2 regions of the Streptomyces albofaciens JCM 4342 genome follow, and region 2 is predicted to be linked to the other one. Evidence: riboswitches for the same ligand, from Rfam matches in the RefSeq annotation. Region 2 holds a riboswitch; the other holds the start of a gene.
The links. A riboswitch is a leader RNA that binds a small molecule or an ion and turns the genes downstream of it on or off. The one in region 2 is predicted to bind glycine.
Positions count from the first base shown of each region.

Region 1: linked by a shared signal. The riboswitch ahead of gcvT (glycine cleavage system aminomethyltransferase GcvT) and the one ahead of gcvP (aminomethyl-transferring glycine dehydrogenase) in region 2 are both predicted to bind glycine.

Region 1 is NZ_PDCM01000002.1:2,822,333-2,826,742, reverse strand. Features, by position in the region: gene glyA (serine hydroxymethyltransferase) at 1-1,241, opposite strand, end outside; gene gcvH (glycine cleavage system protein GcvH) at 1,297-1,671, opposite strand; gene gcvT (glycine cleavage system aminomethyltransferase GcvT) at 1,760-2,887, opposite strand; glycine riboswitch at 2,920-3,028, opposite strand; glycine riboswitch at 3,029-3,124, opposite strand; gene CP973_RS32180 (AAA family ATPase) at 3,376-4,110, shown strand; gene CP973_RS32175 (PspC-like choline-binding domain-containing protein) at 4,285-4,410, opposite strand, start outside.
Region 2 is NZ_PDCM01000001.1:3,699,767-3,704,176, forward strand. Features, by position in the region: gene CP973_RS16635 (DNA polymerase IV) at 155-1,693, shown strand; gene CP973_RS16640 (PRC-barrel domain-containing protein) at 1,585-1,986, opposite strand; glycine riboswitch at 2,101-2,198, shown strand; gene gcvP (aminomethyl-transferring glycine dehydrogenase) at 2,387-4,410, shown strand, end outside.

The DNA.
Region 1 (4,410 bases), on a different contig from region 2:
GGGTGCTTCGCCGCCAGCGTGGTCACCCGGGCCTTGAGCGCCTCGGCGTCGTACGACGGCTTCAGCGCCTCGGCGATGATGTCGGCGACCTCGCGGAAGTCCTCGGCCCGGAAGCCGCGGGTGGCCAGGGCCGGGGTGCCGATCCGCAGGCCGGAGGTGACCATCGGGGGCCGCGGGTCGTTCGGGACGGCGTTGCGGTTGACCGTGATGCCGACCTCGTGGAGGCGGTCCTCGGCCTGCTGGCCGTCCAGCTCGCTGTTGCGCAGGTCCACCAGGACCAGGTGCACGTCGGTGCCGCCGGACAGCACCGAGACGCCCGCCTCGGTCACGTCGGACTGCGTCAGGCGCTCGGCGAGGATGCGGGCGCCCTCCAGCGTGCGCTGCTGGCGCTCCTTGAACTCCTCGCTCGCCGCGACCTTGAAGGACACCGCCTTCGCCGCGATCACGTGCTCCAGCGGACCGCCCTGCTGACCCGGGAAGACCGCCGAGTTGATCTTCTTGGCGAGTTCCTGGGTGGACAGGATCACACCACCGCGCGGACCGCCGAGGGTCTTGTGCGTGGTGGTGGTCACGACGTGGGCGTGCGGCACCGGGTTCGGGTGCAGCCCGGCCGCGACCAGACCCGCGAAGTGCGCCATGTCGACCATCAGGTACGCGCCGACCTCGTCGGCGATCCGGCGGAACGCCGCGAAGTCCAGCCGGCGCGGGTACGCCGACCAGCCGGCCACGATCAGCTGCGGACGGGTCTCCTTGGCCAGCCGCTCGACCTCGGCCATGTCGACCTGGCCGGTCTCGTCGTCCACGTGGTAGGGCACCACGTTGTAGAGCTTGCCGGAGAAGTTGATCTTCATGCCGTGGGTCAGGTGCCCGCCGTGCGCGAGGTTCAGACCCATGATCGTGTCGCCCGGCTTGAGCAGCGCGAACATCGCGGCGGCGTTGGCCTGCGCGCCGGAGTGCGGCTGCACGTTGGCGGCCTCGGCGCCGAACAGCGCCTTGATGCGGTCGATGGCGATCCGCTCGACCACGTCGACGTGCTCGCAGCCGCCGTAGTAGCGGCGGCCGGGGTAGCCCTCGGCGTACTTGTTGGTGAGGACCGAGCCCTGGGCCTCCATGACGGCGGCCGGGGCGAAGTTCTCCGACGCGATCATTTCGAGGGTGGACTGCTGACGGTGGAGCTCGGCGTCGACGGCGGCGGCGACGTCCGGGTCGAGCTCGTGGAGGGAGCTGTTCAGAAGCGACATGACTCTTCCTGGGGTTCGCGGGGCGCACGGCCCCGCCAGGCGGCGGGTGGGCGGGTCAGCCGGTGAAGGCGGTGTACTCGTCGGCCGAGAGCAGGTCGTCCGGCTCGCCGCTGACCTTCACCTTGAACAGCCAGCCGCCCTCGAAGGGGGCGGTGTTCACCAGCGAGGGGTCGGTGACGACGTCCTCGTTGATCTCCGTGACCTCGCCGTCGACGGGGGAGTAGAGATCGCTGACGGACTTGGTCGACTCCAGCTCACCGCAGGTCTCGCCCGCCGTGACCGTGGCACCGACCTCAGGGAGCTGCACGAAGACGACGTCGCCGAGCGCGTTGGCGGCGTGCTCGGTGATGCCGATCGTCGAGACGCCCTCCTCGGCGGCCGACAGCCACTCGTGCTCCTTGCTGTAGCGCAGCTGCTGGGGGTTGTTCATGTCTTGATTCTCCTGGATGCGGTGGCGTGCTCGGTGCAAGGGTCTTGACAGATGAGACGGAGGCGCGGCCGGGACAGGGGCGCGCGCGTCACTTCTGGCGCTTGTAGAAGGGCAGCGCCACGACCTCGTAGGGCTCATGGGTGCCACGGATGTCCACCGCCACACCGGCGGTGCCGGGCGCGGCGTGCGCGGCGTCCACGTACGCCATCGCGACGGGCTTGCCCAGGGTGGGGGAGGGGGCACCGGAGGTGACCTCGCCGATCACGGCGCCGTCCGGGCCCACGACCGGATACCCGGCGCGCGGGATGCGGCGGCCCTCGGCGATCAGCCCGACCAGCTTGCGCGGCGGGTTGGCCGCGGCCCGGTCCCGGGCCGCCTCCAGGGCGGCGCGGCCCACGAAGTCGCCGCCGTTCGTCGTCTTCTCGAACTTCACGACCCGGCCCAGGCCCGCGTCGAACGGGGTGGTGTCCGTGGTCAGCTCGTGCCCGTACAGCGGCATGCCCGCCTCCAGGCGCAGGGTGTCCCGGCAGGACAGGCCGCACGGCACCAGGCCCGCGTCCTTGCCCGCCGCGGTGAGCGCCTCCCAGAGGGCGGGCGCGTCGGCCGGGCGGACGAACAGCTCGAAGCCGTCCTCGCCGGTGTAGCCCGTACGGGCGATCAGTGCGTCCACGCCCGCGACGGTGCCGGGCAGCCCGGCGTAGTACTTCAGGCTGTCCAGGTCGGCGTCGGTCACCGATTTCAGGATGCCGGGGGACTCCGGGCCCTGGACGGCGAGCAGCGCGTACGCGTCCCGGTCGTCGCGCACCTCGGCGTCGAAGCCGTCCGCCCGCTCGGTGAGGGCGTCCAGCACGACCTGGGCGTTGGCGGCGTTGGCGACGACCATGTACGCGGTCTCGGCGAGGCGGTAGACGATCAGGTCGTCCAGGATGCCGCCCTCGGCGTCGCAGATCATCGTGTAGCGGGCGCGGCCGACGGCCACGCCGCCGATGTTGCCGACCAGCGCGAAGTCCAGCAGATCGGCGGCGCGCGGTCCGGTGACGGTGATCTCGCCCATGTGGGAGAGGTCGAAGAGACCGGCGCGGGTCCGCACGGCGACGTGCTCGTCACGCTCGCTGCCGTAGCGCAGCGGCATGTCCCAGCCGGCGAAGTCGGTCATGGTCGCGCCGAGGGCACGATGGGTGGCGTCCAGCGCGGTCCGGCGGGGGGCTTGGGTCATGGTGGTGGCTCCCGGGCATGGGTGACAGGACGGTCTCCCCATCTGTCATCGGAACCTGAGAGGTTCACCGGAAGGCCGTCACCGGCCCCGGTTTGCACCTTGGGTGGAGCCACACCACGGCGGCCCGCTTTTCAGATCTGCCTCGCCCGCGCGGTATCGGGGCCTGAGAGATTCAAGGGAGGACTTGCTCCTTCGGCGCCCCGCCGTGGCGGCCGGGGACTCTCCCGCGCGGATTCAAGCGGCCGGTATGCAGTTGGCTGAGCGTGGCACCCGTACGGCGACGCGCGCGCGAAGGCGCGGTCCCGCACTCGGCGGGCACATCATCGCACGGGATCGCCGGATACAGGAGCCCTGGTCGTACCGGTGTTCGCGGGGGTGTCACGACAGTGTCCTGGGACGGTACTGATCGGGGGATTCCCTTGAAGCGCATTACCTTTTCTTGACACTCTGCGGGTACGGGGACGACACCGGACCGGGAGGGGATCACGGTGCACAGGCAGGCGGCGCTCGCGACAAGTCCGGGAGGCGCGCCCCCGGGCCGTGTCCCGGAGCCGACGGGAGCCGTCCCGGAGCCCCGGCGGCTGCCGCTCGGGGTGGTGCGTCCCGGCCGGACGCGGGGCGCGGCGGCGGACGTCGTCGACCTCAGGGGCCGGCCCGACCCGTACGGGACGGCCGAGCTGCACTTCGCGACCGGTGACATCGTGGTGGTCTCCGGCCTGCCGGGCAGCGGCAAGAGCACGCTCATGCTCCGGGTGGTGCCCGCCCTCGACGGGCAGGGCGCCGCCGTGCACCGCGTCGACTCCCAGGACGTGCGGGAGCGCTGGGAACGCGGCAGGCTGCGCCGGCTGCCGTACGCGCTCTACCGGCCGCTGGTCCGCGCCTCCCACTATCTCGGGCTGCGGCGGGCGCTGCGTTCCGGCGGCAGCGTGGTGGTGCACGACTGCGGCACGCTCGCGTGGGTGCGCCGCTGGCTCGCGCGCGAGGCCCGGCGCGGCGGGCGCGGGCTGCACCTGATGCTGCTGGACGTGCCGCCCGAGGTCGCGCTCTCCGGCCAGCGCTCGCGCGGGCGCGGCGTCTCCGGCTACGCCTTCGCCCGGCACCGGCGCGCGGTGCGGCGCCTGACCGCCCGCGCCCGCGCGGCCCGGCTCCCCGCGGGCTTCACCTCGGCCGTCCTGCTGGACCGCCCGGCGGCGGGCGCCCTGCGCCGGATCGGCTTCGAGTGAGGGTCATGCCGGTTTCCTGACGGTATGCCTGCTTTGTTCGGTTGCGCCGGAGTGCTGACGGGCCGTACGGCTGACGGGCCGTACGGAATGTTCCGTACGGCCCGTCAGACCCGTCCTAACCGTGGCATATCTCCCGCATCCGCGCCTCCTCTGGATGCTAGGTGCCGGGCCGATTCAGAGGCCCAGGGCCTTGATGAGCACCGTGGGCAGTGACAGCACCGAGTTGAGCAGCGAGCCGGTGCCCTGCTGCTGCGGGGCCTCGGCGGGCTGCTGCTGGGGCGCTTCCGCGGCGGGCTGCTG
Region 2 (4,410 bases):
ACACAACGGCCACAGGGCCCCACCCGCTTCCGAAAGCGCCGCACAGGGCCACACAGAGTCGTCCAAGGGGTCGCGGGTGTGCCGGAGCCGCGTGGGGTTGGCGTGGCGGGGCCGGTCGGGGCGATTGTCAGTGGTGTGGGGGAGCATCGGTCGTGTGAGACGTGCGCCGACGATCCTGCATCTGGACATGGATGCGTTCTATGCGTCCGCCGAACAGGCGGCGAAGCCGAGCCTGCGCGGGAAACCCGTGGTGGTCGGCGGGATCGGCCCGCGCGGCGTGGTCTCCACGGCGTCGTACGAGGCCCGGGTCTTCGGGGTGCGCTCGGCCATGCCGACGGCCCAGGCCCGCCGCCTGTGCCCGAACGCGGCGTATCTGACCCCGCGCTTCACCCTGTACCGCCAGGTGAGCGACCAGGTCATGGAACTGCTCCACGCGCTGTCGCCGCTGGTGGAGCCGCTCAGCCTGGACGAGGCCTTCGTGGACCTGGAGGCGGGCGGCATCGCGGCCGACACGGCGGCCGTACGGGCCGTGGGGGAGCGGCTGCGGCGGGACATCCGGCGGACGACGGGGCTGACCGGTTCGGTGGGGCTGGCCGGGGCCAAGATGCTGGCCAAGATCGCGTCCGAGCAGGCCAAGCCGGACGGCCTGGTGGTCATCGCGCCGGGGTCGGAGCGGGAGCTGCTGGGCCCGATGACGGTGCGTACGCTGCCCGGCGTCGGCCCGGCCACGGCCGAGACACTGCGCCGGGCGGGCATCCACACGGTCGCCGAGACGGCGGAGGCGGGCGAGGCGGAGCTGGTGCGCCTCCTGGGCAAGGCGCACGGCACCGGGCTGTACGCCATGGCGCTGGGCCGCGACGAGCGGCCCGTGGTGGCCGAGCGGGACGCGAAGTCCATATCGGTCGAGGACACCTTCGACGTGGACCTGACCGACCGGACGCGGGTGCGGTCCGAGGTGATGCGGCTGGCGGACCGGTGCGTGGAGCGGCTGCGGGCGGCCGGGCGCTCCGGCCGGACCGTGGTGATCAAGGTGCGCAACTACGACTTCTCGACGCTGACCAGGTCGGAGACGCTGCGCGGGCCCACCGACGACCCGGGTGTGGTGCGGGAGGCGGCGGCCCGGCTGCTGGACCTGGTGGACACGACGGGCGGCGTGCGGCTGCTGGGCGTGGGCGTGACCGGGCTCGCCGACTTCACCCAGGAGGACCTGTTCGCCCAGCTGGCGACGGAGAAGGCGGCGGCCGAGGAGGCGGCCGAGCGGGAGCGCCGGGTGGCGGCGGAGGCGGCCCGGGAGGCGGCCGACGAGCCCGAGCGGCCCCGGCGCTGGCTCCCCGGGCTCGATGTGGTCCATGACGAGCACGGCGCCGGCTGGGTGCAGGGCAGCGGCGTCGGCCGGGTGACCGTACGGTTCGAGCAGCCGTGGTCCGGGCCCGGCCGGGTGCGCACCTTCCCCGTCGACGACCCGGCGCTGCGCCCCGGTGATCCGCTGCCGCTGGTGGGCGGTCCGCCGGGCGGCGAGCCCGAGGGATCCGGCGGCCCCGGTGGTCCGAGCGCCCGGCCACCCGCCCCCCAGTCCCCGGTCCCTCAGTCCTCCGACCCCGCCACTCTCCCGAATTCCGTGTCGGCCCGCGCGGCGTCCGAGCCGGGGACGGGCCCGGAGACGGAGTCGGGGGCCGGGATGTCCAGCCGGTAGTGGTGGTAGAGCTGTAGTTCCTGCTCCGGCGAGAGGTGGCGGCCCACCCCGAAGTCCGGCGCATCCCTGATCAGCTTGCGGTCGTAGGGGACGTGCAGCGCCTCGTCGACCAGGTCGCTGGGCTCCAGGGGCACGAACGCGTCCCGGCTGAAGATCCCGGTGCGTACGGCCGCCCATTCCGGTTCTCCGGTCGCGTCGTCGAGGTACACCTCGTCGACGGTGCCGATCTTGGTTCCGTTCTTGTCGAACGCCTTGCGGCCGATCAAGCTGCGGGGATCGATATCGGTCTGCACGGTCCCTCCAAGTGGTCGCAACTGCCTTGTGACAACTACCAAACGGCACATTTCATGCCCCGGCCACTCGAAGGAACGCCCGTTCGCCGCGCTGGTAGGCTGGCGAACGGCTGTCGACCCCATGCGGGAGAGTCCTTCGCCGATCATGGCGGAGGCGCCGAAGGAGCAACTCCTCCCCGGAATCTCTCAGGCTCATGTACCGCATGGACGAGGTCACTCTGGAAAGCAGGGCGGGCCACGGACGGGCACAGCGCCGGAACCCCTCCTCACCGACGGTGAAAGCCGGTCCCGCGCGCGGAACCGGTGAAGCTCTCAGGTTGCGATGACAGAGGGGGAGGCCGTCCGGGCACCAGCGCCGTGGTGCCCCGCAGAGGTCGAAACGACCAGGAGGCCCCCGCAGATGACCACCAACCGCATCTCCTTGACCGAGCTGGAACGCGGTACCCCGTTCGAGCAGCGGCACATCGGTCCCGGTCCGGAGGACCAGGCCAAGATGCTCGCGCAGGTCGGGTTCGGATCGCTGGACGAGCTCACCGCGGCCGCCGTACCGGATGTGATCAAGAGCGCGGAGGCGCTGGGGCTGCCCCAGGGCCGTACCGAGGCCGAGGTGCTGGCCGAGCTGCGGGCGCTGGCGGACCGTAACCAGGTGCTCGCCCCGATGATCGGCCTCGGCTACCACGGCACGTTCACCCCGCCGGTGATCCTGCGCAACGTGATGGAGAACCCCGCCTGGTACACGGCCTACACCCCCTACCAGCCGGAGATCTCGCAGGGCCGCCTGGAGGCGCTGCTCAACTTCCAGACCATGGTCGCCGACCTGACCGGGCTGCCGACCTCCGGCGCCTCGCTGCTGGACGAGGGCACGGCCGCCGCCGAGGCGATGGCTCTCGCGCGACGGGTGGGCAAGGTCAAGGAGGGCGTCTTCCTGGTCGACGCCGACTGCCTGCCGCAGACCATCGCCGTGATCGAGACCCGCGCCGAGCCGACCGGCGTCGAGGTCGTGGTGGCCGACCTGTCCGACGGCATACCGGCGGAGGTGGCCGAGCGCGGTGTCTTCGGCGTGCTGCTCCAGTACCCCGGCGCGTCCGGTGCCGTACGCGACCCCCGCGCGGTGATCGAGCGGGCGCACGAGCTGGGCGCGATCGTCACCGTCGCCGCCGATCTGCTGGCGCTGACCCTGCTGACCTCGCCGGGTGAGCTGGGCGCGGACATCGCCGTGGGCACCACCCAGCGGTTCGGCGTGCCGATGGGCTTCGGCGGCCCGCACGCCGGTTTCATGGCCGTACGGGAGAAGTTCGCCCGCAGCCTGCCCGGCCGCCTGGTGGGCGTCTCGGTGGACGCGGACGGCAACAAGGCGTACCGCCTCGCCCTCCAGACGCGCGAGCAGCACATCCGCCGGGAGAAGGCCACCAGCAACATCTGCACCGCACAGGTGCTGCTCGCGGTGATGGCGGGCATGTACGCCGTCTACCACGGCCCCGACGGGCTCGCCGCCATCGCGCGCCGTACCCACCGCTACGCCGCCATCCTGGCCGAGGGCCTGCGGGCCGGCGGCGTCGAGGTGGTGCACGGCGCGTACTTCGACACGCTGACCGTACGGGTGCCGGGCCGGGCCGCCGAGGTGGTCGCCGCGGCCCGCGAGGCCGGCGTCAACCTCCGCCTGGTCGACGCGGACCTGGTGGGCGTCGCCTGCGACGAGACCACCGGGCGCGCTCAGGTGCACGCGGTGTGGAGCGCCTTCGGCGTCCGGGCCGACATCGAGCGGCTCGACGCGGCCGTGGCCGACGCGCTGCCGCAGGAGCTGCTGCGCGGCGACGCGTACCTGACGCACCCGGTCTTCCACCAGCACCGCTCCGAGACCGCCATGCTGCGCTACCTGCGCCGCCTGTCGGACAAGGACTACGCACTGGACCGGGGCATGATCCCGCTCGGCTCCTGCACCATGAAGCTGAACGCGACGACCGAGATGGAGCCGGTCACCTGGCCCGAGTTCGGGCAGCTGCACCCGTTCGCGCCGGTCGAGCAGGCGCAGGGCTACCTCACCCTGATCGCGGAGCTGGAGGAGCGGCTGGCCACGGTCACCGGCTACGACAAGGTCTCCATCCAGCCGAACGCCGGCTCGCAGGGCGAACTGGCCGGGCTGCTGGCCGTACGGGCCTACCACCGCGCCAACGGTGACGAGCAGCGCACCGTCTGCCTCATCCCCTCCTCGGCGCACGGCACCAACGCCGCCAGCGCCGTGATGGCCGGCATGAAGGTCGTCGTCGTCAAGACCGGCGCGGACGGCGAGGTGGACGCGGACGACCTGCACGCCAAGATCGAGCAGTACCGTGACCAGCTCGCGGTGCTGATGGTCACCTACCCGTCCACGCACGGCGTGTTCGAGGAGCACATCACCCAGATCTGCGCGGCGGTGCACGACGC